Regions from separate parts of the Shewanella sp. T24-MNA-CIBAN-0130 genome, predicted to be linked through region 2. Evidence: predicted binding sites of a transcription regulator. Region 2 holds the regulator's gene; each other region holds the start of a gene.
The links. The regulator NrdR, encoded in region 2, represses ribonucleotide reductase genes. The targets are predictions, from matches to a motif close to AAACACNANATNTNGTGTTT.

Region 1 (11,028 bases), on a different contig from region 2:
AAGAACGCCAGAAAATCAAAAAGATTTATGTGGCTCTTGGGATCAACCAACGACTGCTACTCGGGAGGCTTGTGGGTTCTTTAGTCCCAAGAGAGCAGCTCGCAAGACGAATGATAACAAGGGTTTTTAAGTCGGACTCTTAACAGTTGGCTCATTCCGCTCCATTTTAGCAAACTGTTTCTCGCCGTTTATTGCGTGTTAGCGATACAGGAAAACGATGAAGTATATTTCAATTTTATTTGCTTTATTCTGTTCTGGTATTGCATATAGTTCAGAAGTTATTACTTGTGGAGATGCTACGTCTGTAGGACGTGAAGCTAAATTAGTTTTACACTCACATGCTCAGAAGAGAGCACAGCAAGCAATTGAGTTATTCGTTGAAAAAAAAGTAAAAACGCCCTACGTAAATTTTTATGGACAAGTAAGTGACTTAAAAACAATGAGTTCTTTAATAGAGGTGTACTGGTGTGAAACACAAGAAACACCTTTGCACTCTGCTTATTATCGCTTTTACTCAAATAACAAATCAGTATTCCAGTAAATGTGTAGCTAATAAGCGCCTAAACAAGAGGGCGCAAAATCTAATACTTTTACTCATGCGAAGTGAAAACAGTTGTATCTATGCAGTAACTTATTTTCGTCCAGAAATGAGTTACAACACAATCTAATTGGATGATGTCTGAGCTCAATTTCTGGGCAACTTTTTAAAAGCAAAAAGTTGAGCTAAAAGCTCATCGATTATTTCGCGTAAGGCGATTGGCCCACTTCTTCGGCTACTAACCAGACTCGCATATCAAATTCTAACTGATGGTAATCCGCGAGCATGAAGGTGCACAGTTGATAAAACGCTTTGTTGTGCTCTTTCTCCCGCAGGTGAGCCAATTCGTGCACTACCACCATTTGCAATAGCTCAAACGGAATGTGCTTTAAGCGCGAGGTAATTCGAATTTCATTTTTGGCTTTGACTTTATTACCTTGACGGCGATTAACAAATGAATGCAAACCTAGCGCGTGATGGCTTAAGCTAATCTTGTCATCAAAAATGACTTTGGCTAATGGATCTGATTGACGCATATACGTATTTTTTAATGCTATTGCCATATCATACAAGGCTTTGTCTGTGCGAACGTCGTGTACTTTCGGGTAACGGGTTAAAAAGTGGGTGCCTAATGCGTTTGCATCAACCAATTGGCGAATTTTATCAACCACGTCAGGCTGGTAACCGTTTAAATACCGTAACGCACTTTGCTCATTTTGCTGTTTTTTAATGTCGGCGCTAGTGATCAACAGGCTTATATCGGTTTTGGGTTTTAATGCTTGGCTTGCCGATTTGACGGGCATTTTAGGTGGGGCTTTGGGCGCTTTATTGTCTGACATAGGTCAACTGATTGTTTTTGACGTTACCGCTATCTGTGTCGGTATCGGTAACGCCAATATAGAACGGTGGCAGCAGTGGATTACACTTTACCGAAGATGAGTCGGTTATGCTGAACATAAGCAACGTCAAATGCATTAAGCTGGACGCGTTTTAGATCTAATGATTCAAAGTCAACTTGTGGTGGGTTACGCTTTAATTGCTCTTTAACGATCAAAGGAGAAATAAGCGTAACAGGGATATCACTTAATTGAATGGCTGCTTCCAGTTTAAAGCTGGTGGCACTGCCTGCAAATTTACCTTTTTGTTCACGTTCAATAATGGCTATCTCATCGACTTTATAATCGGCGATTAATTTTTGAAACGCAAAGTTGAATTCACGAATTGATTCAGTGCTTGCCGATTGTGAAATACTGAATGAGACTTTACGACATGCTGGCACGTTAAACGTTTCGCCTTCATAGGTCAGTAAACAGATAATGGCTTCGCCGCCTTTTAATTCAACACCACAAATTTTCATGTTAATCCTTACTGGTTTATTCATACGAGAGTGCCGTTGGCATTGTCGTTATCGTTCATTTGTGTAGGGTAACGATTACCCTACATCCATCATTTGTTATCGCAGTTTGAGAGCGATTTAGTCTTCTGTTGTGCCGTCGTCTTCAATAACTTGAATCGGTTTTACTTTACGGCGTACTGGCGCATCACCGACATCGACGCCAGTAATAAAGCGTTTATCACTCTTGGGTGCCGCTTTAGGTTTTTTAGTGGCGCTGGCTCTTTTACTGACTTCAACACCTTTGGTACTAACCGCTGCTTTACCTGCTTGAGGCTTATCTTTTAGGCCGGTAAACTTAGCTTTTAAGCCTTCAATCACAGTGGGCTCAAAGTTTTTACGTAAAAACAGTTGTACTTTTTTAAAGCTGTCCCAATCTTTAGGACCCACAAATGAGACCGCATCGCCTTTAGCGCCCGCTCGGCCAGTACGACCAATACGATGGACGTATTCTTCAGCAAACTTTGGCATATCAAAGTTAATCACTAACGATACGTTGATTAAATCAAGGCCGCGTGATGCTACATCTGTGGTCACTAATATCTGTGATTGGCCTCGAGCAAATTGATCCATAATCTGGTTACGAGCCGATTGCTTTAAATCACCACTGAGCGCAGAGGTGGTAAAGCCTTGTGATGCTAATAAAGTGGCTATACGGTCTGTGTCTGAACGTGTTGCCGTAAATACAATTACTTGCTTGTGTTGCTCTTGAGTTAAAATGTGCTGCAGCAAGGCTTGCTTATGGTCTAAATGATCCACCAAAATAATACGCTGCTCAATGTCTTTATGTTCTGTGTAAGACTCACCAATCGATACATGACTCGGTGTTTTGAGTAGCGTTGCGGCAATGTCATTAATGCTGTCATGATCTAACGTAGCTGAAAACATCAAGGTTTGGCGACGTTTATGATCGGCTGCATCATTAATCGCTTTTAACTGCGGAGCAAAACCTAAATCGAGCATACGGTCAGCCTCGTCAAGAACCAACAATTCTAGGCCATTTAAATACAAGTGACGCTGTTGTAAGTGGTCCGCAATACGTCCAGGCGTGGCGACAATAAAGTGAGGATCTCTCGACAAGGCTTTGGCTTGGTCATTAAAGTTCTCACCACCGAGTACGCTAATGGCCTTATATTGAGTATTGGCGACTAATAAGCGTAATTGGCCATAAACTTGCTGGGCTAATTCACGTGTCGGTAATAAGATGAGTACCCGAGGATCTTTTTTCGACAATGCTCTTGAAGAGATTACCCGTTGCATTGCTGGCAGTAAAAACGCTAAGGTTTTACCTGAGCCCGTTTTAGACGATGCCATTAAATCTTTACCTGATAAGGCAATGGGAAGTGCTTGCGCTTGAACATCGGTAGGCGTAGAAATGCCAAGGTGCTTTAAACTGTCAAGCAGGCGCTTGTCCAACGAAAAATCGGTAAATTGCAAAGGTAAATCCCCTAAAAAATGTAAGCCGGTGATTATAGCTGTTTCACCTTGCTATAGCCAACAAGAGTCGCTTTAGTTATGCTATTTTTTAGCTTTATATTATTGCCCTCGTTCGGCATCGCTATTGGTCGATTCTGCCGAACCTTTTCGTAAAGATTAATATGCTGAGCATGGAAGGAAAAAAGATGACAAAGCTCACCGTGGGATTAGCCCTAGGCAGTGGAGCCGCGAAAGGTTGGGCACATATTGGGGTATTGAATGGTTTAGCCAAGTTAGATATTTACCCTGACAAAGTTGCGGGTTGTTCAGTGGGTGCATTAGTGGGCGCGGCCTATGCGAATAATCATTTGGGTGAACTTGAAACCTGGGTGAGTGGTTTTTCGAGTTGGGACGTACTCGGATTAATGGACTTAGGCTGGCGTAAAGGCGGCTTAATTAGCGGCGAGAAAGTATTTGATGTCTTAGCTAATCGCATTGGCGATATCAACATTGAACAGTTAAAACGTCCTTTTGCTGCAGTGGCTACCGATTTATATTCTGGACAAGAGATTTGGTTTAAAGAAGGTGACTTACGCCATGCGGTTCGCGCCTCATGTTCTATGCCCGGCTTTTTACCCCCAGTACAGCAAGGTCATCGCTGGGTTGTTGACGGCGCCGTGGTCAATCCGGTACCTGTGTCATTAGCCCGTTCGATGGGGGTTGATGTGGTTATTGCAGTGGATTTAAACGGTCATCGCCGTGATCAACTTCATAAGGCCCCAGAGCAAGTAAAAAGCCGAAAAGCGAGTAAGTCAGAGACGATTGATGAAAAGGCAGAGCTTGAATCAGGTTTTATGGATTTATGGGGCAAAGGCAAAGACTACATGAGTGTCTTAACTGACAAGCTTGCTATAGGCAGTTCAAAATCCCATCCAGGTATGTTGGCCGTTATGTCACAATCAATGGATATTTTAGAACAACGCCATAAACGCTCGCGTTTAATGGGCGAGCCACCAGATATTTGTATTGTGCCTTATGTTAATGACATTGGCACAATGGAATTTCATCGTGCAAAAGAAGCCATTAAAGCGGGTGAGCAGGCAGTAAAAGATATTCAACATTTAATTGAAGCGACCTTAAATTAACACTTATGCGGTGTCGAATATGAGTCATGTGCCCATTACGGATGCACGAGTTCGATACCGCTCGATTAATGTTTATGCAATAACGGTATTGTCCAAGTTGGGTTGTTGTCATCATTATGTTCAATGCTCCTTTAATAAAGAGTCATTGGCAAGTCACTTAGTTTGTTGATATGACGACTAGAATGGTGTTCGATGACAGCGTAGCGCGCTTAAGCGTTATGTTAGCTTGTTGAGTACCGCGCTAGCGGTGTTTGAATATGGCAATATTGATTTACGAAAACACTCCATATTGTGAAACAATTTACCATCTCTCCCCTTGTATTTTTATCCGACGGATCAGTGAACATTCCTACAATATCTTTTGCTGAAAGCAAGATGTTTTTCAATATTAAGTAGTGCTGAGAATTATGATCTGGATCAAAGTAATGCTCAGCGTTAATGTGTCTAATACACTCTATATTGTGTTTTTTGTAAATTAAAGTTCTATATATAGTGCTTGTAAGGATGGTCGTATGCTTGTAGTCGTGAAAAGAGATGGATGTCGAACCGCCTTTGATGGATGTCGGATCAAAGAGGCTGTAGTAGCAGCAATGGAGTCTGCAGGTCAAGCAGATCATCAATATGCGCAGCAGTTAGCGCAAACGGTTGAACAGCAAATGGCTGCGAAAACCGAAGTTGATATTCACGAACTACAACATGCAGTCGAAAACTTATTAATGTCTGGGCCGTATAAATCGGTGGCACGTCATTACATTGAGTATCGCCATGATCGCGATACCCATCGTGAAACTCAAAGTAAATTAAATTGTGCTATTCGCGGCTTGGTTGAGCAATCAGACAGTGCCATTTTAAACGAAAACGCCAATAAAGATGCCAAAGTGATCCCCACTCAACGTGACTTACTTGCCGGGATTGTTGCCAAGCATTACGCCAAAACTCACTTATTACCTAAAGATGTTGTCGAAGCACATGAAAAGGGCGAAATCCACTATCACGACTTAGACTACGCACCATTTTTCCCGATGTTTAACTGCATGTTAATCGATTTAGCCGGCATGCTGACTCATGGCTTTAAAATGGGCAATGCTGAAATAGAACCGCCTAAATCGATTTCGACCGCAACGGCTGTGACGGCGCAAATTATTGCACAGGTGGCGAGCCATATTTATGGTGGCACAACGATTAACCGTATTGATGAAGTGTTAGCTGAGTTTGTACAAATTAGTTATCAAAAGCACCTTAGCGTCGCTAAAAAATGGCAAGTGGCCGACGTGGAAGATTATGCGATGACTCAAACCGAAAAAGAGTGTCATGACGCGTTTCAATCGCTTGAATATGAAGTCAACACCTTACATACCGCCAATGGGCAAACGCCCTTTGTTACCTTTGGCTTTGGATTGGGGATATCGTGGGAATCTCGTTTAATTCAGCAATCTATGTTAACTGTGCGCATGGCTGGCTTAGGTAAAAACCGTAAAACGGCAGTATTCCCTAAATTGGTGTTTGCGATTAAAGATGGCGTGAATCATAAAGCGGCTGACGTCAATTACGACATTAAAAAGATGGCATTAACCTGTTCAACTATGCGCATGTACCCTGATATTTTAAATTATGATCAAGTGGTGAAAGTCACTGGTTCATTTAAAACTCCGATGGGTTGTCGTTCATTTTTGGGCACTTATGAAGAAGATGGCCAATTGGTACATGAAGGACGCAATAATTTAGGTGTTGTTAGCCTTAACTTACCGCGTATTGCGTTGGAAGCAGGTCAAGATGAACAGCGTTTTTATCAATTACTCGACCAGCGACTACTGATTGCACGCAAAGCGTTAGATACTCGCATTGCTCGGTTAACCGGGGTTAAAGCGCGAGTGGCACCAATTCTTTATATGGAAGGGGCGTGTGGCGTGCGCTTAAATGCCGATGATGATGTTAGCGAGATCTTTAAAAATGGTCGTGCGTCAATTTCGTTAGGCTTTATTGGCCTACACGAAACCATTAATGCCTTGTATGGCAATGCTGAACATGTGTTTGATAACGCTCAATTACGTGAGAAAGCTGTTGCGATCATTAATCATTTGAAGCAAGCCACTGAATCTTGGAAGCAAGAAACGGGTTATGGTTTTAGTTTGTACAGTACTCCTAGTGAAAATTTATGTAGCCGTTTTTGCCAGCTTGATACGACTCAGTTCGGTGTGGTGGCAGGGGTGACAGATAAAGGCTATTACACGAATAGTTTCCATTTAGATGTTGAAAAGCAAGTGAATCCATACGATAAGATTGATTTTGAACAACCTTATCCGGCTATCGCCAATGGTGGATTTATTTGCTACGGCGAATACCCTAACATGCAGCACAATATTGAAGCGCTCGAAAATGTTTGGGATTACAGCTACAGTCGGGTGCCATATTACGGCACCAACACTCCGATTGATGAGTGTTACGATTGTGGCTATATCGGTGAGTTCAATTGTACCAGCAAGGGCTTTGTTTGCCCCAAATGCGGTAATCACGAACCTAGTCGAGTGTCTGTGATTCGACGAGTTTGTGGCTATTTGGGCAGCCCAGATTCACGGCCGTTTAACTTTGGTAAGCAAGAAGAAGTGAAGCGCAGAGTGAAGCATTTATAATGTATTATAGTGCTTATCATAGTATTGATGTGATCAACGGCGAGGGCAATCGCTGCACGTTATTTGTCAGCGGTTGCGAGCATGCTTGTAAGGGATGCTATAACCAAAGCACTTGGCGTGTCGATGCTGGGCATGTATTTAGCCAAGCGTTAGAAGATCAGATTCTTAATGATTTAACCGACAGTCGTATTTTCCGTCGCGGCTTATCGTTAAGCGGTGGTGATCCGCTGCATCCCGCTAACCTTGAAGCGATATTGAAATTGGTGATGCGGGTAAAGGATGAATGTCCCGAGAAAGATATTTGGTTATGGACCGGTTACCAACTTGCTGATCTAAGTGAGCAGCAACAAACCGTGGTGAACTTGGTGGATGTAATGATTGACGGTAAGTTTGAACAAGATAAAGCTGATCCCGCGCTATTGTGGCGCGGTAGCAGCAATCAACAGGTTTATCGTTTTAACAGATAGTGTTTGAATCTAGACGGTGTTAAGCATGAGTGTTTTAAGCGTTCGTGATGCCTAAAGCATGTCGATAACTCTTAGTGCGTTGTTTCGTTCTAAATTGATCGACCACTAAACTCCACAAGGGGGAATCATTGGTTTGTGGTGGTTTCCCTTGGCTTATGCGGCGAAGTTGGCGTTTAATGATAGCCATAGTTGCCAGCCCAGCTAAGGGCTTACTTTGCCAATTAACCATTGGAATAGACGGGATAAACTCGGGCTGTGTTCGCCACTTATTGGCTAAGTTGGGATAAAAGGCGAGGGCGCTGGCAATACCGCATAAGGCAAAGCCGGTATCAATGACTTGTTGTGCCACTGGCAGGCGATAAATCCCCCCTGTTAACATTAAAGGTATAGGGCTGCGCTGGACCAACTGCGCGGTTAAACTTAAAAAGTAAGCTTCTCGAGCTAAGGTGCGTTCATCGGCACTGCGACCTTGCATAGCGGGTGCTTCATAGCTGCCGCCTGATAATTCCACCATTTCTACTTGATGCTGCGCCAGCATAGTAATGACTTTTTCGGCATCGTCGATATCAAAGCCACCCCGTTGAAAATCGGCTGAATTGAGTTTTACCGCAATGTCAAAACCGGCACCACATCTCAGCCTAACTTGCTTGACCACTTCCATTAATAGTTTGGCACGATTATGAAGACTTCCGCCCCATTCATCATTGCGCCTGTTGGTTAATGGCGATAAAAATTGTGCCAGTAAATATCCGTGTGCGGCATGAATTTGTACGCCATCAAACCCCGCTTGTTGAGCCATGCTGGCTGTGGTAACAAAACGTTGGATAACGTCGTCAATATCTGCAGTAGTCATGGCTTTAGGCTCAGAAAACATTGATGAATGTTTACCCAGATCGAGTGCGATAGCTGATGGGGCAATATTCTTACCGCCCATGGTTTTAAACACCTGTCTGCCGGGATGATTGATCTGCATCCATACTCTGGCACTATGTTGTTTAGCCGTTTTGGCCCATTGAGTGAAGGGGGCAAGTGCGCTGCTAGAGGTTAATACCACGCCGCCAGGGCCGGTCATGGCTAAGGGATCAATCATGACGTTGCCGGTGATCATTAATCCAACGCCGCCTTTTGCCCAAGCATCATATAAGCTGAACAATGCGTGATCAGGTTGTTGCAGGGCATTAGCAAGATTTTCTTCCATGGCGGCTTTGACCAACCGATTAGGAATAATTGCGCCATTGGTCAAGGTGTATGGGGTAAAAATGGTATTAGCCATCAAATAATATCCTAAGGTAACCGCTTGAATTAATGTCTCGGTTATCCTACATGTAGCCTAGATAGTCAATTATCCTTATCAAACAGGGATAAAAAAGCACTGCAAAAGGCAGTGCTTTACACCATGTTGTCATTCGATTTTGATCAAACCGAACCCAAACCACTATTGCATTAAATTCGATAGGTTACCGTTAACTTCGCGTTGCGCTCTTCGCCGGGCAATCCGCCTAAGAACATGGCTTTATCGTAATAAGTTTCATTAAAGATGTTATTAATGTTCAATTGAACTTTATAACGCTCAACATCATAACTAATGGCTGAATCGATTACGGTGTAACTTGGTACGTAGCCGTCAGGTATGCCAAACGAACTTGAGTGTGTACTACGCTCATCCACATATTTGGCTCCTAGGCTTAATGATAGTGGCGCTGATAAGCCCAATTCTGCTGCATAAGTTACCCAAGCCCCCGCGGTTACATAAGGCACACCTTTTTGGCGTTGGCCATAATCACTACTATTGGGATTTTGATTGTCTCTGGCATCTTGGTAAACCGCGTTAAGGTTCACTTTCCACTGGTCACTTAAATAAGCATTCAGATCCAGTTCTACCCCTTTGGTATCTTCGCTGCCATCATAAAAGTATGGGTCAATATCAGGCGTGACCGCGCTACTGTCGTAATTTGGGTTGGTATAAGCCAGATTGGTGCGTGAGGTTTTAAACAATACTAATGATGCCAATAATTGGTCATCAAATGCTTTGGCGCGAATACCCAAATCATTACTGATTGATTGCGAATCTTCGCGGTCAGCTTCATTACCTTTTACGTCGCCTAACACACGGTATGCTGTTCGGCCTTTAGAGTGATTAACAAATATAGAGATATCGGCAGTAGGCATAAAGGTTAAGCCTAAATTGTAGGTTACACCGTTATCTGTGGTGTCGGCTTCTGGCTGAGGATCGGCTAGGCTACTGCTGTAGCGGGCATCAACACCTAAGTGTTCATAGCTTTGTTTAATCTCATTAAAGGCAACGCCAATACGGCTGGTAAAGCCGCCCCCTAAGTAACCCACATGTTGTACGCCCAAACCCCATGCAGTGACAGATTTATTGTAGTTACTGGTTAATAATGGGTCGTAATCTTCAAATTCTCCTTCACCCCAATTTGGGTTACGGATATCATAAATAAAAGGTAGAGAGCCTTGATAGGATTGATTGCCGTTGGGGTCTTTCAAGGTATAGTCGGCGTCGTAAATCGAATACTGCTTAAAGCGGATATCGCGGTCTTCAACGTTAACATTGACCAGTAATTCGTTACTAATGTTGCCAATGTCAAAGTCATAACGTAAGTCGGCAAAATACTGCCATGACTTTTCGTCTGCGGACACTTTGCGGTATTCCTGACGACGTGCTGCGTAGGGATATAACACATCATTTTCAACAAGCGGCGCACGAGGATTTTGGTTAATCACTCCATTTCGTTGCCAATATACATAGTTATAAGCACCCGTTTGACGAGCAAAAGCCGTTTCGTAATTACGATATTGCAGCTGTTGGTTTAAGAATAAGTTATCGGTGAGGTAAATATTATGGGTGAGTTTAAAGCGCAACTCTTCACCTTGGTTGTCTTTCGCCATCGGTGAAATAAGCCCATTGGGACCAAACTCATATGGCGTTTGTCCGTCACTGGCACTTAACGAGTCAGCCAGTTGTTGGCGCTGCTCATCGCTAAGTTGTAAACCTTTGCTGCTTGGGTCGTTAACCAGATCTTGCCAGCTAACGTCAGCTGCAGTTTTACCATCGACAGAAGCGGCATTATAAATACGGATAGGATGGCCAATCGAGTCAACCGGAATGGCATCGTTAATGTAAGCAGCAGATAGCATCAGATTTTGGTTGTCGTCTAATACAAACTTTAGTGAGCCATAAACTTCATCTCTGTCGGTACCCAAATCGCGATAGCCATCACTGCGGGCACTTTTAGCCACCACTCGATAAGCCATATCGTCGGTTATTGCGCCTGTGCTGTCGGCCATCAATGAATAAGTGTCCCATTGACCCACTTCTGCTTCAAACAACTGTTTACCGTCAAATGCTGGCTTTTTCTCAATAAGATTAATGACGCCGCCTGCGCTGCCCATGCCATAAAGTCCTGTTGCAGGCCCTTTG
Region 2 (11,028 bases):
AAGATCATTAGCGGTATTGGATAAAATGCTGCTTTTGGACTCTTTCAATCAATCTGCGATAGAGAGGTATGTTGAACACTGAATCGAACTATTTAAACGACTGGCTGTGTGCGACTTGATTTCGATAAATCGGTAATTAAATGATTAGTAATATCTTTTTTGAGTTAACTAATGGCTGACTTTTAGTGGCACGTTTTTTATTTATCGCCTCATATTCAGTTAATATGACTACTTTTTCAGTTTCAAGATGTTTGCCGTCTTGTTGTGGTTTTTGAGTTAATTCATCGATTAAAGAAACAGATTTTTCAATTTTTTTATCGGTTTCGGCTATCGCCGTATTAGTGCGAATAACCTTAGGTAATAGTGCAATGAATTCGTTATATCGTTGTCGTTCTAAAATAATTGCTTTTTTCCGCACGTCAATGTCATCGACTTTTCTATTAAACGGTGAAAAATTGTCGTTAAGCGTGATGAGCAGGATATCGATATCGTATTGATGTTCAATTTTATTGAGGCTCTGTTTTTCTGCCGCGGTAATGACTTCGAGTGCCGAAAATGAGTTGGTACAATAAAACACGGTAAATTGAACCGTATCTCACTGATATCACCGTTAAACTGGCTTACAAACTGAAATCGTTAAAACTCGGTAATAAACTGAATTTAATCAGTAAAAAGTAAAAACAGCTTGGTAATTTATAATACGGAAGTTATTTTTCGCTTTATAAACAGATTATGGTGTATTGCTCATAATGAATTGACAAAATGTTGCTGTAGGTTGATATTTTTATCGTTTAATCTGAGCATAATCATTCAATACGCTCAAATACAATAAAGCAGAGCGCTTAGGCTCTGCTTTATTGTGTAACATCGTTAGCGGGGCAAAGGCCTGTTTGATAGCCTTTTATTATCCTTAGCTGAGATTACTTATTTAACCGCTTATATTTTAATCGATGCGGTTCTACTACATCGGTGCCTAAGCTATCTTTTAACCAAGTTGAATACTCAGTATAGTTACCTTCATAGAAACTCACTTTACCTTCGTCTCGGTAATCCAGAATATGGGTAGCGATACGGTCAAGGAACCAACGGTCATGTGAAATAACCATCGCACAACCGGGGAACTCTAATAACGCTTCTTCTAGGGCACGTAATGTTTCTACGTCCAAGTCGTTGGTAGGTTCGTCGAGTAATAATACGTTGCCACCGGCTTGTATTAATTTGGCTAAGTGGACTCGGTTGCGCTCGCCACCCGATAAGGTGCCGATAATTTTTTGCTGATCGCCACCACGGAAGTTAAAACGTCCGACATAAGCACGGCTCGAAATTTCAGTATTATTGATCCGCATAATATCGTGGCCGCCAGAAATCTCTTGCCACACGGTATTTTTATCATTCATTGAATCACGGAACTGCTCAACAGAAGCAATTTGAACTGAGTCACCCACAGAAATCGAGCCACTGTCTGGTTGTTCTTCGCCTGAGATCATTTTGAATAGTGTCGACTTACCCGCACCGTTAGCTCCGATAATCCCCACAATGGCGCCCTTGGGAACGGTAAAGGTAAGATCGTCAATCAATACGCGATCACCGTAGGATTTTGTTAAGTTAGTCACTTCAATCACTTTATCACCGAGGCGTGGCCCTGGTGGAATAAACAATTCGTTGGTCTCGTTACGTTTTTGGTAATCGTTAGTGTTGAGTTCTTCAAAACGCGCCATACGAGCTTTGCCCTTAGATTGGCGGCCTTTCGCACCTTGACGTATCCATTCTAATTCTTTTGCGATAGTTTTTTGACGAGCACTTTGTGTTGAAGATTCTTGTTGCAAACGGGCATCTTTCTGCTCAAGCCATGAGGAGTAGTTACCTTCCCAGGGGATCCCTTCACCACGGTCGAGTTCTAAAATCCAGCCTGCTGCATTGTCTAAGAAATAGCGGTCATGGGTAATAGCGACTACGGTGCCAGAATACTCTTGTAAAAAGTGCTCTAACCATGCGACGGATTCAGCATCCAAGTGGTTTGTCGGTTCGTCGAGTAATAGCATTTCAGGCTTTTCAAGTAGCAAGCGACAAAGGGCTACCCGTCGACGTTCACCACCGGACAATACAGCAATTTTTTCATCCCAATCGGGCAGACGTAACGCGTTTGCTGCACGGTCTAGAATATGATCAAGATTGTGTGCATCTTGAGATTGGATGATGGCTTCTAACTCACCTTGTTCTTTGGCTAGGGCATCAAAATCTGCATCGGGTTCAGCATAAGCGGCGTAAACAGCATCTAAACGGATCAATGCATTTTTGGCTTCACTCAGGGCTTCTTCGACGGCCTCGCGAACCGTTTGTTGCTCGTTTAAGCGCGGCTCTTGCGGTAAATAACCAATTTTTAGTCCAGGCATTGGACGCGCTTCACCTTCAATTTCGGTATCTATACCGGCCATGATGCGCAGCAATGTCGATTTACCTGAACCGTTTAATCCGAGTACACCAATTTTGGCGCCAGGAAAGAAGCTTAATGAAATGTCTTTCAAAATTTGCTTTTTAGGTGGGACAATTTTACCCACACGAAGCATGCTGTATACAAATTGAGCCATAATTATACTGTCTAATTGTCAACAAAGATGATGATAATTCTACTGTATTATGAGCTGAACTCAACAGGCAATTTTGTGATTTAATCCACAGCGCTTTTTAGGTCAAAAAGAATGAAGGATCTGGCCACTTGGTGCCATAAACATGAATAGTTTTGTATTCAGAACACAGTGAATTTCATGTTGTTTCTACTGTGAATCATCATCGTTGCAGGGTAGAATAACGCGCAACCCTACTATACAGATAATGATGTTGGAGCTAGCATGTTGAAGAAAGCGATGAATATTGCGGATTATGATCCAGAATTATTTAAAGCCATTGAAGATGAAACTTGTCGTCAAGAAGAACACATTGAATTGATTGCATCTGAAAACTATACCAGTCCTCGTGTGATGGAAGCCCAAGGTTCTCAGTTAACCAACAAGTATGCTGAAGGTTATCCAGGTAAGCGTTACTATGGTGGGTGCGAATACGTTGATGTGATTGAAACATTAGCGATTGAACGCGCAAAAGAATTATTTGGTGCAACATACGCTAACGTACAGCCTCATTCAGGTTCGCAAGCAAACAGTGCCGTATTTATGGCGTTATTGCAGCCAGGCGATACCGTTTTAGGGATGAACCTTGCTCATGGTGGTCATTTGACCCACGGTTCACCGGTTAATTTTTCTGGCAAGCTTTACAACATCATTCCCTACGGTATTGATGAGTCTGGCAAAATTGATTATGACGAAATGGAGCGTTTAGCCATTGAACATAAGCCTAAAATGATGATCGGCGGTTTTTCGGCTTTTTCAGGTATTGTTGACTGGGCGAGAATGCGCGAGATTGCCGACAAAATTGGTGCTTATTTGTTTGTTGATATGGCCCACGTGGCAGGCTTAATTGCTGCAGGTGTTTATCCAACGCCAGTGCCTTATGCACATGTGATAACGTCAACAACCCATAAAACATTAGCCGGCCCACGCGGCGGGATTATTATTTCTGCAGCCGATGATGAAGTTTTATATAAAAAACTAAACTCAGCAGTATTCCCTGGTGGTCAGGGTGGTCCTTTAATGCATGTTATCGCAGGTAAAGCGGTCGCATTTAAAGAAGCACTAGAGCCAGAATTTAAAGTATACCAACAGCAAGTTGTTAAAAATGCCAAAGCCATGGTTGAAGTGTTTTTAGCCCGCGGTTACAAAATCGTTTCTGGCGGTACTGAAAACCATTTAATGTTGGTTGACTTAATTGGCCGCGATTTAACCGGTAAAGAAGCCGACGCCGCCTTAGGCAGTGCCAACATTACCGTTAACAAAAATTCAGTGCCTAACGACCCTCGTTCACCGTTTGTGACCTCTGGTGTTCGTATTGGTACACCAGCCATTACTCGTCGCGGCTTTAAAGAAGCTGAAGCGAAAGAATTGACCGGTTGGATTTGTGACATTCTTGATGATGCATCTAATACAGCGGTTATTGAGCGCGTAAAAGGTCAAGTATTGACCTTGTGTGCTCGATTCCCTGTATACGGTTAATCGTATTTGGATGTCTGTTGATACAGGTTTAGGTTAACCTTGTTCACCAAATAGGATAAACTTTAATGGCCGCTAATTGCTAGCGGCCATTTTTTCTGCAGGAGTCCTAATGCATTGCCCTTTTTGTAGCGCGACCGATACCAAAGTGATAGATTCTCGATTAGTGGCTGATGGTCACCAAGTCCGTCGTCGCCGGGAATGTACCGAATGTCATGAACGTTTTACCACCTTTGAAGGCGCTGAATTAGTCATGCCTAGAGTGATAAAACGCGATGGCACCCGACAACCATTTGATGAAGAGAAACTGCGCGGCGGCATGTTGCGTGCCGTTGAAAAACGTCCGGTTTCTATTGATGACATTGATCAAGCGTTGACAAAAATTAAATCAATGCTGCGCGCGACTGGTGAGCGCGAAGTGGATTCGGAAATGATTGGTAATCTTATGATGGAACAGTTGATGAACCTTGATAAGGTGGCTTACATTCGTTTCGCCTCTGTTTATCGTGCGTTTGAAGATGTGTCACAATTTGGCGAGGCCATTGCTAAGTTGCAAAAGTAATGCTGTGTAATGACCGTTTTTAACGGTTATCATGGCATCTAAGCAATAAGAGATTATCTATCATGTCCAACGGGCCTACTTTTGACACCCAAATGATGAGCCGTGCTATAGCGCTTGCCGAGAAAGGCCGTTATACCACTAGGCCCAACCCCTGTGTTGGTTGTGTCATTGTCTATCAGAATAAGATTATCGGTGAGGGTTTCCATCAGCGTGCTGGCGAAGGCCACGCTGAAGTCAATGCGCTGAAAATGGTGCTTGATAATGGTCATAGCGCTCAAGGCGCCACCGCCTATGTAACCTTAGAACCTTGCAGTCATTATGGTCGTACGCCACCTTGCGCTTCAGGGTTAATTAACGCCAAGGTTGCGCGAGTCGTTGTTGCTGTGACCGATGCGAACCCAGAAGTGTCAGGCCGCGGTATCACCATGTTACGTGAGGCTGGAATTAAGGTCGATGTAGGACTACTCAGCCAACAAGCTTATGATCTCAATCTAGGCTTTATGAAGCGCATGAAAACTAGGCTTCCTTGGGTCACGGTTAAAATAGCCGCCAGTTTAGACGGTAAAACAGCCCTGTCTAATGGGGTGTCAAAGTGGATTACCGGCAGTGCTGCACGAGCCGATGTGCAAAAATACCGTGCCAGCCACTGTGCATTAATCACAGGCGTTGAAACAATCCTTATCGATGACCCTAGCCTTAATGTGCGCTATGAGGCGTTAGGTGAGTTAACCACTCGCCATACAAAAGATGAAATTTTCCAACCTTTAAGGGTTGTGCTAGACAGCAGAGCGAGACTGACGGCAACACAAAGGTTATTTTCAATTCAAAGTCCTATTTTACTGGTTTCTGGCTGTCAATATTCCCAAAGTGCTAAAGCTGCTTTTCCACAACACGTTTCTTTTTTACAATTAGAATGTGACTCGTCGGGCAGGATCCCATTGTTAGCTTTGCTAACGTATTTAGGCCAGCATACTAATTCTGTTTTAGTCGAAGCTGGTGCGACCTTAGCTGGGGCGTTTGTCGCTCAAGGCCTCGCCGATGACATTGTGCTTTATCAAGCGCCTAAACTGTTAGGCAGCCATGGACGTAATATGTTGCAGTTACCCGATTACAGTGCCATGGAGCAAACGCCTGCATTGCAATTAATTGATGAGCGCAACGTTGGACAAGATAAGCGTTATATCCTCAGATATAATCAACCCTATTAATGTGGCAGTTGTTTAAGAAAAACCTGAACAACTGCAAAGTTTAAAAGCAAAAAGTGAGTCATTATGTTTACTGGGATAATCGAAGCCCTTGGTACATTACGTAAAATTGATCGCAAAGGTAACGATATCCGCTTAACCGTTGCCAGCGGCAAGTTAGATTTAACCGATGTAAACCTAGGTGATAGCATTGCCACAAATGGTGTGTGCTTGACCGTTGTTGAGCGTTTAGGCGATAGCTACGTTGCTGATATATCTGCTGAAACAGTTGAATTAACTGGTTTTAGTCGTTATCAAGTTGGCCAAAAGGTTAATCTTGAAAAAGCCGTTACGGCGACCACGAGATTGGGTGGACACATGGTCAGCGGCCACGTTGATGGCATTGCAAAAATTGAGCAATGTGCTTACCGAGGCAAGGCACTTGAGTTTTGGTTATCGGTACCGATTCAATTAAGTCGTTACATTGCTCACAAAGGATCGGTCACCATTGATGGCGTTAGTTTGACTGTCAATGAAGTTGATGGAACTCGTTTTAGATTAACCATCGTGCCTCATACTGCGGGTGAAACCACGCTGGTGGATCTCAAAGTTGGTGACAGCGTGAACATCGAAGTGGATTTAATTGCCCGCTATTTAGAGCGTTTAATGCAACCTGATGCTAGCCATGCACAGCCGTCATCGGGTGTGACGATGGAATTATTAGCTAAGTCTGGATTTTTGCGCTAATCGCTCCAAGCATAAATATTTATACCCAATGATTATGTACAAGACATTATTCAAAATAACAAATAACAAATACAAATTGATTTAATTATTTAAAATCAAAAAACTTAATAGAGAAAGGTCTGACAATGGCGCTACATAACATAGAAGAAATCATTGAAGATATTCGTCAAGGTAAGATGGTTATCTTGATGGATGATGAAGACAGAGAGAATGAAGGTGATTTGATCATGGCCGCTGATAAAGTGACGCCTGCTGCAATCAATTTCATGGCAACCTATGGCCGCGGATTAATTTGCCAAACCATGACCAAAGAGCGTTGTCAGCAGCTTAACTTGCCTTTAATGGTCACCAACAACAATGCGCAGTTCTCGACTAACTTTACCGTATCAATTGAAGCGGCGACCGGGGTCACAACCGGGATCTCAGCTCATGACCGAGCCGTGACCGTTCAAGTCGCTGTTGCCAAAGATGCCAAAGCCTCTGATTTAGTACAACCTGGGCATATTTTTCCGTTAATGGCACAAGAAGGCGGGGTATTAACGCGTGCTGGCCATACTGAAGCCGGTTGCGATTTAGCGCGCTTAGCTGGCTGTGAACCTTCAGCTGTGATTGTTGAAATTTTAAATGAAGACGGCACCATGGCGCGCTGTCCTGATTTAGAAATATTCAGTCAAAAGCATGGGATTAAAATCGGTACCATTGCAGACCTAATTGAATACCGTAACACCAACGAAACCACGGTTGTACGCGAAGCTCAATGTAAACTACCGACTCGTTTTGGTGATTTTACGATGGTGACATTTAGAGACACTATTGATAATCAATTACACTACGCATTGGTTAAAGATGAAGTGAAGCCTAATTGTTTAGTGCGTGTGCATTTGCAAAACACCTTTAACGATTTACTGCATTCTGAGCGAGATCAAACGCGTAGCTGGCCATTAGAAAAAGCCATGCAACGCATTGCTTTGGAAGGTGGCGTATTGGTGTTACTGGGTAACGTTGAGCATTCAAGTCAGATACTGGCAAAAGTGAAAGCGTTTGAGGCCGAAGATAATGGCCAATCACCAGCAGGAGCAATGTGGCAAGGAACATCACGTCGTGTTGGCGTCGGCTCGCAAATTTTGTCGAGTCTAGGTGTCAGTACAATGCGCTTATTAAGTTCGCCAAAGCGTTACCATTCCTTGTCAGGTTTTGGTTTAGAAGTAACGGATTATATAGCTGAATAATTTTGGCTTATGGTAAATTTAATAATTTCATTAATTGCATAGCGCTCAGGGCTTTCGGCTGTGATATCATAGCGCCTCTTTTTTGCCCCGAGCGGGGTGCTTTAGCTAATTTAGGTAAGATAGAATGAACGTAGTTCAAGGTAATATCGAAGCGAAAAATGCCAAAGTGGCGATTGTAATATCGCGATTCAATAGCTTTTTAGTTGAAAGTCTGCTTGACGGTGCAATAGACACATTAAAGCGTTTCGGCCAGGTCAGTGACGACAACATTACTGTTGTTCGAGTGCCTGGTGCAGTTGAATTACCGCTTGCTGCAAAACGTGTTGCTGCAAGTGGAAAGTTTGACGGGATCATTGCATTAGGTGCTGTCATCCGTGGCGGTACACCTCATTTTGAATTTGTTGCTGGTGAATGTAACAAAGGTCTTGCACAAGTTGCATTAGAGTACGATCTTCCTGTTTCATTCGGTGTATTAACTACAGATACCATTGAGCAAGCTATTGAGCGTTCAGGTACTAAAGCAGGTAACAAAGGTGGCGAAGCTGCCCTTAGTTTGCTTGAAATGGTTAATGTACTGCAACAACTAGAACAACAGCTGTAATAGTAGGAAAAGTATGAAACCTTCAGAGCGCCGTAAGGCCCGCCGTTTAGCCGTTCAAGCCATTTATTCATGGCAGTTAAGTAAAAACAAAGTTGCTGACGTAGAACATGAGTTTTTAACTGAACAGAACACTGACGGTGTTGATGTCGCTTATTTTCGTGAGCTATTAACCGGTGTAGCATCAAAAATATCGCAAATTGATGAGCTGTTAAAGCCACATCTTGATCGTAATTTTGAAGAAGTGTCACCAGTAGAAAAAGCCATTGTGCGTCTGGCAACTTACGAGTTGACCTTCCGTAAAGATGTGCCGTTTAAAGTGGCTATTAACGAAGGTATCGAGTTAGCGAAAGCGTTTGGTGCTGAAGATAGTCACAAATTTGTCAACGGCTTGCTTGATAAGTTAGTGAAGCATAAGTAACACCAGAACGGTATCTTCGGATACCGTTTTCATTTGTTATTAATTGTTTCAAAAATTAAGGTGGACGGTTTACCGTACCAGACTGAATGTGAAAGAATTTCAACTCATCGAACATTACTTCCGCAATAAAGGTCAAAAAAGGCGAGATGTTGAGTTAAGCATCGGCGATGACTGTGCGTTAGTGAATCCTGCGGACAAGAAATCTTTAGCAATTTCTTGTGATACCCTTGTTGAAAATATCCATTTTTTAGCAGACATTCCAGCTCATGCTTTAGGTTATAAATCGCTAGCGGTTAACCTTTCTGATCTTGCCGCAATGGGGGCCGAGCCCGCTTGGTTTACTTTAGCACTGACGTTACCCTGTGTTGATGAACCTTGGTTAGCCCAGTTCAGTGCCGGCCTTTTTGATATTGCTGAATATTATGGTATTGCACTCATTGGTGGTGATACCACCCGTGGTCCGCGCAGTATCAGTATTACGATTAATGGCCAAGTCCCTAAAGGTACTGCATTAACCCGTGCAGGTGCAAAAATAGGAGACTGGATCTATGTGACGGGAACCCTAGGTGATTCAGCCTTAGGCCTTGATATTATCAGAGGTGTTAAGACCGTTAACGCTGAAGATAAACAATATCTGATTAACCGCCATTATTACCCAACGCCTCGTGTGTTGGCAGGTCAAGCACTACGCACTCTAGCCACAAGCGCTATCGATTTGTCTGATGGCTTAATGTCTGATATTGGACATGTGTTATCGGCATCGAAAGTCGGCGCCATCATTGATGTGGATCTAATTCCTTTATCAAACTCACTTAAAGCCAATCTTAGTCGTGAAGATGCATTAAGTTATGCATTAACGGGCGGTGAAGACTACGAACTTTTATTTACTGTGCCAGAGTCACAACGCGGTGCAATTGATACCGCGCTAATTCATGCTGGGGTGAAGTTTGTTAAAATTGGTCAGGTCAGCGCCGGCGATAAATTAAAACTAGTAGAAAATGGGCAAGCATTTACCCCTATTTCACGTGGCTTTGTGCATTTTTAATTGAGTACTATGAGACTATTAACCCAAGATAAATTCGTTAAAAAACTGTCTTTAGCCCATCCAATTCATTTTTTGGCATTAGGCTTTGGCAGCGGTAAAGCGGCAAAAGCGCCGGGTACCTTTGGTACCTTAGCCGCAGTGCCCATAGTGTTGCTCATGCAGCAGTTAAGCTTAACGAATTATCTCATCATCACCTGTATTAGTATGCTTGCTGGATTCTATATTTGTGGGAAAGCGGCTAGAGATATGGGTGTACACGACCATGGCGCTATTGTGTGGGATGAAGTGGTTGGGTTGATGATCACCATGATTGCCGCGCCTTTAGGTTTTATGTGGTTAGGACTTGGTTTTGTATTGTTTAGGTTTTTTGATATCGTTAAACCATGGCCTATACGTTGGCTTGATGCCAAAGTGCATGGTGGTTTTGGGATTATGATTGATGATGTATTGGCGGGGATCTTTTCGTTAATCGGTGTGCAATTAGCGGTGTATTATCTATAAGAGCCTTAAAGCATTTAATATGTCAAAAGCGCACGTTGCGATGTTTGACATATTTAGACTCTCGATTTTAGTTTAATTATAATTTTATTTATTGAGTCACTATTAAATTTGTGCGCGGCTGTTCTATTTCATTGTTCATATTGATGAACTGTAACTTAAAATTTCTTTCGTAATTAGCACAACTTAATATTTTACCTACAGGGTTGTAGCGTAAATGCCATAATTGCTGTAATTTATTGTCGTTAGAACAATAACTTGGTTGTTTAAGTGTGTGAGAGGGGTTTGTGGATATCGGTTCTTTTACCAAGCTAACAATAAATTCAGCCATGAGATTATCACTGTCTGTGGGCTTATACAAAGCATCTGCTAACCATTTCTCATAAAATGGCACCGTCTCTTCCTGCGCATCCGTTATCATTTTTTGCATCGTATTATGAGCAAACTGCCATTCACCAGAAAATACTCTCTTAAAATCGCTATTAGTAAATTCGAATGGCGTTTGCCAAGTAGTGACTTTGTGTAGAACTGCCGTATCGAGTGTTCTAGCTAAAGTGCTGGCAAAGTTAAGTTGAGATTTGATTACGCTAACGGCAATCATATGGTTGAATATAGAGCGAGATGAGTGATAAACCATATTCCAG
Region 3 (11,028 bases), on a different contig from region 2:
GGTGCAACAAGGTCGTTATTACAAACTGAACCTCGTAATAGTCCAACCTAAAGTGGGTGGGGTGTTTAGCTGTGCTAAATGCATAGTGAATTTATGGGGGCGGGTGTATTTATTTCGTCCTGATAAGTATGAGCATAACGTCACTAAGATTGAGTCTGGTAAACGGGTGTTGTTAAGCTTTGCCCTGAATATATAACGGGTGTTGAAGGGCTGATAGATTAACGGTCAAGAGCCCGTTTGGGATTAATCTGTAATTGTTGGGTTAATGCTGTTGTGAGTGTATGGCTGTCATTTACCGGAGCGTATTGTCGCTTAGCAACGACTTCGACTCCCTCAGTAGAGAGTTTGAGGTTTAAATCGCCATTAGGCACACAACAGCAGGGTAGGCACTCGTCGGATTTGAGTTCTGCAAGAGGCTCTGATAGGTAGTTTACTTCACCAGATATTACGGTGGTTTTACATGCGCCACAAAATCCGTTACGACATTCTGAAAACACGTTTACTTTTTTCGACTCAAGCGCTTCTAGTAAGCTTGAATGTTGGCCGTCAAATAAAATAATCGGCTGTCCTTTCAAGCTTACAATTGGCGATTTTTTGAAAAGTTTTTTATAGGTCAAAATCTAAAAACTCATCGCTATTTACAGAAGAATCGATTTGGCCAACAAGATAAGATGACACCTCTACTTCCTGTGGGGCCACTTGTACTGCATCACTTTCTAACCAATTTTTCATCCAGGGTAGTGGGTTAGACCGTTCTTCATAAGGCTGAGGCAAATGTACTGATTTCATTCTTTGGTTAGTAATAAATTCAACGTACTGACATAGGATCGGTTCATTTAGGCCGATCATTGATCCGTCTTTAAATAAGTATTTAGCCCACTCTTTTTCTTGTTCTGCTGCTTTGACGAACAAGTCATAAGCTTGTTGCTTACACTCAATAGCAATCTCTGCCATTTCAGGGTCGTCTTTGCCGCCTTGCATCAAGGCGATAATATGTTGTGTCCCATTGAGATGTAACGCTTCATCACGGGCAATTAAGCGGATGATTTTGGCATTACCTTCCATAACACGACGTTCAGCAAAGGCAAATGAACAGGCAAAGCTGACATAGAAGCGGATAGCTTCTAAGGCGTTAACCGACATCATGCATAAATACAGTGATTTTTTCAGGATACGTGAATTAACGGTGATTTCTTCGCCGTCGATAACATGAGTACCTTCACCTAACAGGTTATTAATCTGGGTCAGTTTAATCAGATCATCGTAATAAGCGGCAATGTCACCGGCACGTTTCAATATTTCGTCATTTTGCACGATATCGTCAAACACCACGGATGGGTCATTGACAATATTACGAATAATATGAGTGTAAGAGCGTGAGTGAATCGTTTCAGAAAACGACCATGTTTCAATCCACGTCTCTAATTCTGGTAGCGATACCAATGGCAAAAATGCCACATTTGGTGAGCGGCCTTGAATAGAGTCAAGCAAGGTTTGGTATTTCAGGTTTGACAGGAAAATGTGCTTTTCGTGTTCAGGTAAATCACCGAAATCAATTTTGTCACGGCTGACATCAACTTCTTCTGGACGCCAGAAAAAACTTAATTGCTTTTCAATCAGTTTTTCAAAGACTTCATATTTTTGTTGATCGTAGCGTGCCACATTAACTGATTGCCCAAAAAACATAGGTTCTTTGGTTGCATCGTTAGGTGTTTGACAAAATGTAGAGTAAGCCATTATTTAGGTGTCCTGAAAACGCATTTTTCAAAAAGCGGGGATTATCCCCCGCTAAATAGAGATAAAGTGATGATTAGATTTTACACGCACCGCCGGCGCAGTCATCGTCTTCTTCTTCGACAGCAATAATGTCGTCAAACTGATCCGAAGCACCATCGCGTGTATTATGATAATACAATGTTTTAATGCCCAGTTTGTACACACTTAACAAGTCTTTTAGCAAGGTCTGCATTGGCACACGACCGCCTTCAAAACGGCTTGGGTCATAATTAGTGTTGGCAGAAATAGCTTGGTCAATAAACTTCTGCATTAAACCAACAAGTTGGATGTAACCATCGTTGTTTGGCATATTCCACAGCAGTTCGTACTTGTCTTTAAGCAGCTCAAAGTCTGGAACGACTTGCTTTAACTGGCCATCTTTACTGGCTTTCACGCTGATTAAGCCACGTGGTGGTTCGATACCATTGGTCGCGTTTGAAATTTGCGATGAGGTTTCTGACGGCATTAATGCTGACAAGGTTGAGTTACGTAAACCGTACTGTTTTATGTCGCTACGTAAACCTTCCCAATCCATGTGTAATGGTTCGTCACAAATCTTGTCTAAATCACGTTTATAGGTATCGATGGGTAAAATACCCTTCGAGTAGGTGGTCTCGTGAAATAACGGACAGGCACCTTTTTCTTTAGCTAAGTTCATTGACGCTTTCAGTAAATAGAACTGGATAGCTTCAAAGGTCTTATGGGTCAGGTTGTTTGCTGAACCGTCGGAATACTTTTTACCGTTTTTAGCTAAGTAGTTAGCAAAGTTAATCACACCAATACCAAGCGTACGGCGATTCATCGAGCTCGTTTGAGCCGCTTTTATTGGGTAATCTTGGTAATCAAGTAAGTTATCTAACGCACGTACCGCTAAATCAGCTAACGGCTCAAGTTCAGATAAGTCGGTAATCGCGCCTAAGTTAAGCGCTGATAAGGTACATAAGGCGATTTCACCGTCCGGATCGTCAATGTTAGTTAACGGCTTAGTCGGTAAGGCAATTTCTAAACACAAATTAGATTGCTTAATCGGCGCCACTTTAGAGTCAAATGGGCTGTGGGTATTACAGTGATCGACGTTTTGAATATAGATACGACCTGTAGAGGCTCGTTCCTGCATCATCAATGAAAACAGCTCAACGGCTTTAATCTGTTTTTTACGGATACTGCTGTCTTGTTCGTACTGCAAGTATAAACGTTCAAATTCTACTTGGTCTTCAAAGAAGGCATCATAAAGACCCGGTACATCTGATGGGCTGAACAAGCTAATGTTTTCGCCTTTGATTAAGCGTTGGTACATTAATTTGTTTAACTGTACGCCGTAGTCAAGATGACGTACACGGTTGTCGTCAACACCCCGGTTGTTTTTCAGCACTAATAGCGATTCAACTTCGAGATGCCATAACGGATAGAACAGCGTTGCTGCACCACCGCGTACGCCGCCTTGAGAACAAGACTTCACCGCTGTTTGGAAATACTTATAAAATGGTAAACAACCCGTGTGGAATGCTTCACCGCCGCGTATAGGGCTGCCTAATGCACGAATACGACCGGCATTAATACCAATACCAGCACGTTGGCTGACATATTTAACGATTGACGATGCCGTAGCATTGATTGAATCCAAGCTGTCATCACACTCAATCAATACACATGAGCTGAACTGACGAGTAGGCGTTCGTACACCGGCCATGATTGGCGTTGGCAGAGAAATCTTAAACAAAGACGTCGCGTCATAGAAATCTTTAATGTACTTCAAGCGGATTTCTTTTGGGTAACGCGCAAACAAACATGCGGCCACTAAAATATATAAAAACTGCGCGCTCTCATACATCTCATGGGTCACACGGTTTTGAACCAGGTATTTACCTTCAAGTTGCTTTACCGCGGCATAAGAGAAGTTCATGTCACGCCAGTGATCAATATAGCTATCAAGAATGTCTAATTCTTCACGGCTATAGTCAGCCATGATATGCATATCATATTTACCCATTTCGACTAACTTGGTGACATGGTCATATAATTTAGGCGGCTCAAATTGACCAAAAGCCTTTTTACGTAAATGGAATACGGCTAAACGCGCGGCCAAAAATTGGTAATCTGGGGATTCCGGAGAGATCAAATCAGCTGCGGCTTTTATAATCGTTTCATGAATGGCTTCTGTTGGAATGCCGTCGAAAAACTGCAGGTGAGATCGAAGTTCTACTTCAGATACTGAGACGTTTTTTAATCCATTGGCTGCCCAAGTGATCACGCGATGAATTTTATCTAAATCGATCGATTCACGTTCGCCGCTGCGCTTGGTGACTGTCATATTGCTATTCATTGAAGAGAGGCCTTGGTTCTATATCTAATCGTGTGATCTGTTGTTGGATACCATGTAACTTGATTCGATCTGAATCAGTTACAAAACAATTCCATGTTAAACAATCAAGCTGAATGTACTCACAACATGGTAGTAAAATACCAGTACATTCACTTATCGACTACGTCCTTGTAATGCAGGTGCGTAGTGTTTTGATTGCCAGTCACACACAAGATATGGTGTTATTTAAAATCTTAGATACAAGATAGTGAGGTTTGGGGATTTTTGCAAGCCACAATTTAATTAACTTCTTGTGGATAACTTGAGGATAAACGGTAGGGTTAGTGACAACTAACCCTAGAGCCCAAATTTATAAAGTGTTTTTGATAAATGATATTTTTTAAACCATCAAATAAGAAAGATTTGATCGCTAAAATAAACAGCGATCAAAAAATATTGCTGGTTTATAGGTTGATCTTTGGTTGATTTTGATCGTGTGACCAGAGATGATCAGCATGCTAATCATTTATTCAAAAATATTGATTATTTACCCCAAAATGGTGCCAATTAACCGGTGACTCAAATACAACAAAATCGCCTTATTCAGTGAAAAATTGTTTCAGTGATGCACCGTGTTCAAATTGTCTGCCAGCAGGCCATGTGTCAGGTTTGTCAGTAGCGGACAAATATCCCCACAAGGCAACGCCGCCCAACATACTCGCATTGTGGGCCGCAACTAAATCTCGTTCGGCATCTCCGAGGTATAAAATACTTTGAGGGGCAATGGCGATTTGTTGTGCGGCTAAAAACATCGGTGCGGTATGAGGTTTTGAATAACGGGTACTATCACCACTGATCATGGTTTTAAGTTTATCGGTTAAGCCCAGCTTTGCAACTAATGGCCGGGCAAATCGAGCCGGCTTATTGGTGACCACACCGTAAGGAATGGCTTGTGAATCTAACAGCGATAAGAGTTCGGGTAAGTCGTCAAACAAGCGGCTGTGATCGCCATTTATCTGGGCATAATAGCGAAGTAGTGCTTGCTGAATAGCAATTTGTACTCGTTCCTCGGCGTGCGGAATAGCCGTTTTAACTAAATATAAACTGCCGTGTGACGCCGCATGGCGCATCGTTTCAAGCGTTTGGACATTAAAACCGGCTTCGTCCAAACTGAGATTTAATGCCTGGACTAAATCAGGGGCTGTGTCGGCTAAAGTACCGTCTAAATCAAATAGTACCCCTTTTATATCTTGCTTATGCAAAGGCTAGCTCCTAACAAGAGTCAATAATAATGGAATCATGTATGCACCTTTATAGCGTTATTGGCAGGAAGTAACGCTACTCTGGTTCACTTACATTAAAACGTTGAAAAGAGTCACCAGGATGATTAATCAATTTTTTGGGTGGCTATCATATAATTAACATCAACACTGTTAGTGTACTTAAACACTCCTGACAACGGGTTGTACGTAATCCCTAATGCATCCTTGCACAATAAGTCGGTATTATCGACTAATGCCATTAGTTCAGATGGACGAATAAACTTACTGTGGTCGTGGGTACCAACCGGGAGCATTTTCAATAAATATTCAGCACCAATAATGGTCTGCAGGTATGACATCATATTGCGGTTAATGGTGGAGATAAACACAAAGCCATTGGGTTTAACCATGTCACAACATGCTTGGATAACCGATTGCGGATCGGGTACATGTTCGAGCATTTCCATGCAAGTCACCACATCGTAATACTCGCGGTGGCTATCGCTGTGTGCTTCGGCAGTTGTTTTAAGATAATTAACTGACACGCCAGACTCTAATGCGTGCAGTTTTGCCACTTCAAGCGGCTCAGTACCCATATCAATACCATCAACGTGGGCACCCAGGTGCGCCATGCTTTCGGATAAAATGCCGCCACCACAACCGACATCTAAGACTTTCTTATCGAAAATGCCGTCAGCGGTTTGGTCAATGTAGTTTAAACGCAGTGGATTAAGTAAGTGTAATGGCTTGAACTCACCATTGAGATCCCACCATGTTTGCGCCATGGCTTCAAATTTTGCGATCTCTAGCGGATCTACATTGGGTGTCGATTGTTCAGCATGTGACATAACTTAACCTAAGTGTTTAATGAAAGTATGGTCGCTATTATAGCGATAACCTTGGTGAATAGTAGTCAACAATGGCTTTCTCCGGTCATGCTTGCTCATAAAACATCCATTTAAGTGCGATGGATTATCATTTTGTGCGCTTAAGTGCTTAAAGCATCAGCAAGTGGCGTTTTATTCTTGCTAAAATTTAGCCATATATTAGCCAACGAATAAACTAAATTATCTGAAAATGTTAGCTTTTTTGTAATTATTAATAGTGATAGAGCATTTGGCAGGTCTTAGTTCTGGCGACATTAAATATCTGTGTTAGAATGCCAAATCACGTTTTTAAGCTAGATAATAATATCTAAGTTTTATTGTCAGCTCACTTTAGGGGAACGCGCAGTTTATGACTGATCTGGCATCATCTATTTCGCCAATTAACATCGAAGACGAACTTAAGAATTCTTACCTTGATTACGCAATGAGCGTAATTGTAGGTCGTGCATTACCTGACGTCCGTGACGGTTTAAAACCCGTTCACCGTCGGGTATTGTTCGCCATGAGCGAATTAAAAAACGATTGGAACAAACCATATAAAAAATCCGCTCGTGTCGTTGGTGACGTAATTGGTAAGTATCACCCCCATGGTGATACCGCTGTATACGATACAATTGTACGTATGGCGCAACCGTTCTCGCTACGCTACACATTAGTAGACGGACAAGGAAACTTTGGTTCGGTCGATGGTGACTCTGCTGCGGCGATGCGTTATACCGAAATTCGTATGCAAAAGTTGGCGCATTCATTATTAGCGGACCTTGAAAAAGAAACCGTGGATTTTGTGCCTAACTATGACGGCACAGAGATGATCCCTGCGGTATTACCAACACGCGTACCAAACCTATTAATCAATGGTTCATCTGGTATTGCAGTCGGTATGGCCACTAACATTCCACCTCACAACTTAACAGAAGTAGTGAAAGGCTGTTTGGCGTTAATCGACGATCCAAGTTTATCGATTGAACAGTTAATGGAATACATCCCAGGTCCAGATTTTCCAACGGCAGCATCAATTAACGGTCGCAAAGGCATTATTGATGCTTACAACACCGGCCGTGGCCGCGCTATCATGCGCTCTAAAGCTGACATTGAAACGGAAGAGAATGGTCGTGAACGTATTATTGTTCATGAAATTCCATATCAAGTTAACAAAGCCCGTTTGATTGAAAAAATTGCCGAGCTTGTAAAAGATAAGAAATTAGAAGGTATCAGTGGCCTACGCGATGAGTCTGATAAAGACGGTATGCGTATTGTTATTGAAATCAAACGCGGTGAAGTGGGTGAGGTTGTACTAAACAACTTATATTCTCAAACACAAATGCAGTGTTCTTTTGGAATCAACATGGTGGCATTGACGAACGGTCAGCCTAAGTTGTTTAACCTTAAAGAAATGCTTGAGTGTTTTATTCTTCACCGTCGTGAAGTGGTTACGCGCCGTACCGTATTTGAACTGCGTAAAGCCCGCGACCGTGCTCATATTCTTGAAGCACTCGCCATTGCACTGGCTAACATCGATCCGATTATTGCGTTAATTAAAGCCTCTCCTACACCGGCTGAAGCCAAAGCTAAATTAGTGGCACAAGGTTGGGTGTTAGGTAATGTACAAGGCATGCTTGAAAAAGCGGGCGATGATGCTGCGCGTCCAGAATGGTTAGAACCACAGTATGGCATCCGTGATGGTCAGTACTATTTAACCGAGCAACAAGCACAAGCGATTCTTGAATTACGTCTGCACCGTTTAACCGGTCTAGAACATGACAAGATTCTAGCTGAATATGAAGAGCTTTTAGTTCTGATTGCGGGTTTGTTATTCATTCTTCGTACTCCATCGCGTTTGATGGAAGTGATTAAAGAAGAATTAGAAGAAATTCTTGAGCAATACGGTGATGAACGTCGCACCATTATCAACGCTAATGAAATTGATATGAGTCTTGAAGACTTAATCAATGAAGAAGACGTTGTCGTGACCTTATCTCACTTAGGTTATGCAAAATACCAAGTCTTGTCTGACTACCAAGCACAGCGTCGTGGTGGTAAAGGCAAAGCGGCAACTAAAGTAAAAGATGAAGACTTTGTTGAAAAGTTATTGGTGGCAAACACCCATGACACGATTCTCTGCTTCTCTGACTTTGGTAAAATGTATTGGTTAAAAGTGTATCAATTACCATTAGCGAGTCGTACTGCTCGTGGACGTCCTATTGTTAACTTATTACCACTCTCTGACGGTGAGCACATTACGGCAATTCTGCCGGTACGTGAATATGCTGATGATAAATTTATCATCATGGCAACAGCGCATGGCACGGTTAAGAAAACAGCATTAACAGCTTACAGCAACCCACGTTCAAACGGGATTATTGCTGTAAACCTAAAAGACGGTGATCAATTAATTGGCGTCGATATTACTGACGGCAGTAACGACATTATGTTGTTCTCTAATGTAGGTAAAGTGGTTCGCTTTAATGAGAAAGCGCGTGATTCTGAAACCGGTGAAGTGAAGATTGATGCTGAAACGGGCGAAGAAATCATTGCGCTACGCCCAATGGGCCGTACTGCAACCGGTGTTCGTGGTATTAAGCTTGATGCGGGCCAAAAAGTGGTATCGTTAATAGTGCCTAAAGTTGACGGTGCGATTTTAACCATAACTGAAAACGGTTACGGTAAACGTACCGAGTTGGATGAATACCCAGCGAAGAGTCGCGGCACTAAAGGTGTGGTATCGATTAAGGTCAGCGAACGTAATGGTGAAGTAGTCGGTGCCGTTCAAGTTGGCACTTTTGACGAAATCATGTTGATCAGTAATAAAGGCACCTTAGTGCGAACGCCTGCTGAAGGCGTATCAATTATTGGTCGTAACACTCAAGGTGTGACTATCATCCGTACAGCTGAAGACGAGAAAGTTGTTGGTTTACAGCGTATTGAAGAGATTCAAACTGAAGAGTTGTTAGACGAAGAAGGCAATGTTATTCCAGTAAGCGATGTTATCGATGCTGAAGTGACCGATGCTGAATCAACTGATGATGTTGAATCAACTGATCCAGACGATGCCAAAAGCGGAGCAGACGAACAAGAGTAATTTATTACCCTTGTTGTCAATTTCTCCTCGAACGGGCGCCTTAATGGCGCCCGTTTTATATTACGGAATAAATTTCATCAAAATAGGTAAATAAAGGCCTATTCATCACCCCGTAAAATCCTTATTATTACGGTTAACTTGTTATTGTCTATATTGATTATTTGTCAAAGGAGTTGTTTGTGAGCGCAATTTATAATTTCTGTGCTGGACCGGCCATGTTACCTCAAGCTGTGATGCAAAAAGCACAACAGGAATTAATTGATTGGAATGGGCTAGGTGTCTCCGTGATGGAAATCAGTCATCGCAGTAAAGAGTTTATTGCACTGACCGAGCAAGCAGAGGTCACACTTCGCAAGTTGATGAACATCCCTAAAAACTATCATGTGTTATTTATGCATGGTGGTGGCCGCGGCCAATTTTCTAACGTAGTGAATAACTTCTTGGGTGATAACGGTCGGGCGCTTTATTTAGTCAGTGGTCAATGGTCGTCGTCAGCGGTGACAGAAGCGCAAAAACTGGTGGGTGAGCAACATATTGACAGCATCAATATTGTTGAACAGATCAATGGTCTTAACCAGGTGACATTACCCGACTTAAGCACAATCAAGAAAGACTATCGTTATGTGCATTATTGCTCAAACGAAACCGTTGATGGCATCGAAATTTTTGAAGAGTTAACGAGCCCTTGGCCCATCGTTGCTGATTTATCATCAACCATCATGTCCCATGAAATTGATGTCAGCAAATACGGACTCATTTATGCTGGCGCGCAAAAGAACATTGGCCCATCAGGCTTGTCGATTGTGATCGTCCGTGACGATATGCTTAAACTTCCAAGCCTACCGCAGTCATCAATAATGGATTATCGCGTGGCGGTTGAATATGGCTCAATGTTTAATACCCCACCAACGTTTGCTTGGTATTTAGCCTCTGAAGTGTTTGCCTGGTTAGCGGCTAATGGTGGTGTGAGTGCGATGGCTCAATTGAACCAACAAAAAGCGGCGTTACTGTATCATTGTATCGACAATAATCCGTTTTATAAAAACGGCGTCGCACTTAATAACCGCTCACGTATGAACGTGACCTTCCAATTAGTGAATGATGCGCTAAACAGTGAGTTTTTAGTTCAAGCAGAGCAGGTAGGATTAATGGCATTAAAAGGTCATCGTAACGTAGGCGGTATGCGTGCCAGTATTTATAACGCCATGCCGCTAGCCGGTGTAAAAGCCCTGGTTGACTTTATGAATAACTTTGCAGTAAAGCACCATCAAGCCTAACTAACCTTAACCAAAGTTAATCAAGGTTCAGCAATAAAAAAGCGAATGCCGACCAGCATTCGCTTTTTTATGTGGAGAATAAATGACGTGTTGATTAGATGTATAGCAACTTCAGTTAAACACTATTGATAAGTAGGCTTGAGTTTGCAGCGCAGTAAAGTATGACCCAGGCCGATGTTGTCGATGTCTTGATCAACATACAGTCCAGCTTCAATGATCATGTTAAGCATATCTTTACTGTGGTACATCCGACTATTTCCATTGGCAATAGCAGTAAAATACAAAGACGTTGCGTTAACACAATAGGCACCAGCTTCATGGGGTTGCCTGTCCCAATATGTCTCTAAAATACAAAGTTCACTATCAGGTTTAATCGCTGCCACAGTGCGCTTAAGAATAATGCTTATTTGTTGTTTAGAAAAACAATCTAAAAATTGACTCATCC

Region 1: a site for NrdR is predicted at 4,940-4,959, ahead of nrdD (anaerobic ribonucleoside-triphosphate reductase). Genes of this name have one in related genera too.
Region 3: a site for NrdR is predicted at 4,304-4,323, ahead of nrdA (class 1a ribonucleoside-diphosphate reductase subunit alpha). Genes of this name have one in related genera too.

What each region holds. Positions count from the first base shown of each region.
Region 1 is NZ_JBEOPP010000007.1:63,118-74,145, reverse strand. It holds gene AAEZ02_RS04625 (hypothetical protein) at 218-541, shown strand; gene AAEZ02_RS04620 (YgjP-like metallopeptidase domain-containing protein) at 739-1,341, opposite strand; gene AAEZ02_RS04615 (DUF3010 family protein) at 1,458-1,895, opposite strand; gene AAEZ02_RS04610 (DEAD/DEAH box helicase) at 2,013-3,368, opposite strand; gene rssA (patatin-like phospholipase RssA) at 3,554-4,492, shown strand; gene nrdD (anaerobic ribonucleoside-triphosphate reductase) at 5,005-7,122, shown strand; gene nrdG (anaerobic ribonucleoside-triphosphate reductase-activating protein) at 7,122-7,589, shown strand; gene AAEZ02_RS04590 (NADH:flavin oxidoreductase/NADH oxidase family protein) at 7,624-8,862, opposite strand; gene AAEZ02_RS04585 (TonB-dependent receptor) at 9,033-11,028, opposite strand, start outside.
Region 2 is NZ_JBEOPP010000043.1:30,856-41,883, reverse strand. It holds gene AAEZ02_RS15880 (hypothetical protein) at 137-577, opposite strand; gene ettA (energy-dependent translational throttle protein EttA) at 921-2,588, opposite strand; gene glyA (serine hydroxymethyltransferase) at 2,850-4,103, shown strand; gene nrdR (transcriptional regulator NrdR) at 4,213-4,662, shown strand; gene ribD (bifunctional diaminohydroxyphosphoribosylaminopyrimidine deaminase/5-amino-6-(5-phosphoribosylamino)uracil reductase RibD) at 4,725-5,870, shown strand; gene AAEZ02_RS15855 (riboflavin synthase) at 5,934-6,593, shown strand; gene ribBA (bifunctional 3,4-dihydroxy-2-butanone-4-phosphate synthase/GTP cyclohydrolase II) at 6,719-7,822, shown strand; gene ribH (6,7-dimethyl-8-ribityllumazine synthase) at 7,947-8,423, shown strand; gene nusB (transcription antitermination factor NusB) at 8,437-8,841, shown strand; gene thiL (thiamine-phosphate kinase) at 8,930-9,886, shown strand; gene AAEZ02_RS15830 (phosphatidylglycerophosphatase A family protein) at 9,896-10,387, shown strand; gene AAEZ02_RS15825 (hypothetical protein) at 10,476-11,028, opposite strand, start outside.
Region 3 is NZ_JBEOPP010000010.1:37,811-48,838, forward strand. It holds gene AAEZ02_RS06235 (hypothetical protein) at 1-196, shown strand, start outside; gene yfaE (class I ribonucleotide reductase maintenance protein YfaE) at 219-617, opposite strand; gene nrdB (class Ia ribonucleoside-diphosphate reductase subunit beta) at 607-1,737, opposite strand; gene nrdA (class 1a ribonucleoside-diphosphate reductase subunit alpha) at 1,811-4,099, opposite strand; gene AAEZ02_RS06255 (HAD family hydrolase) at 4,678-5,340, opposite strand; gene ubiG (bifunctional 2-polyprenyl-6-hydroxyphenol methylase/3-demethylubiquinol 3-O-methyltransferase UbiG) at 5,466-6,188, opposite strand; gene gyrA (DNA gyrase subunit A) at 6,577-9,306, shown strand; gene serC (3-phosphoserine/phosphohydroxythreonine transaminase) at 9,486-10,583, shown strand; gene AAEZ02_RS06275 (methyltransferase) at 10,706-11,028, opposite strand, start outside.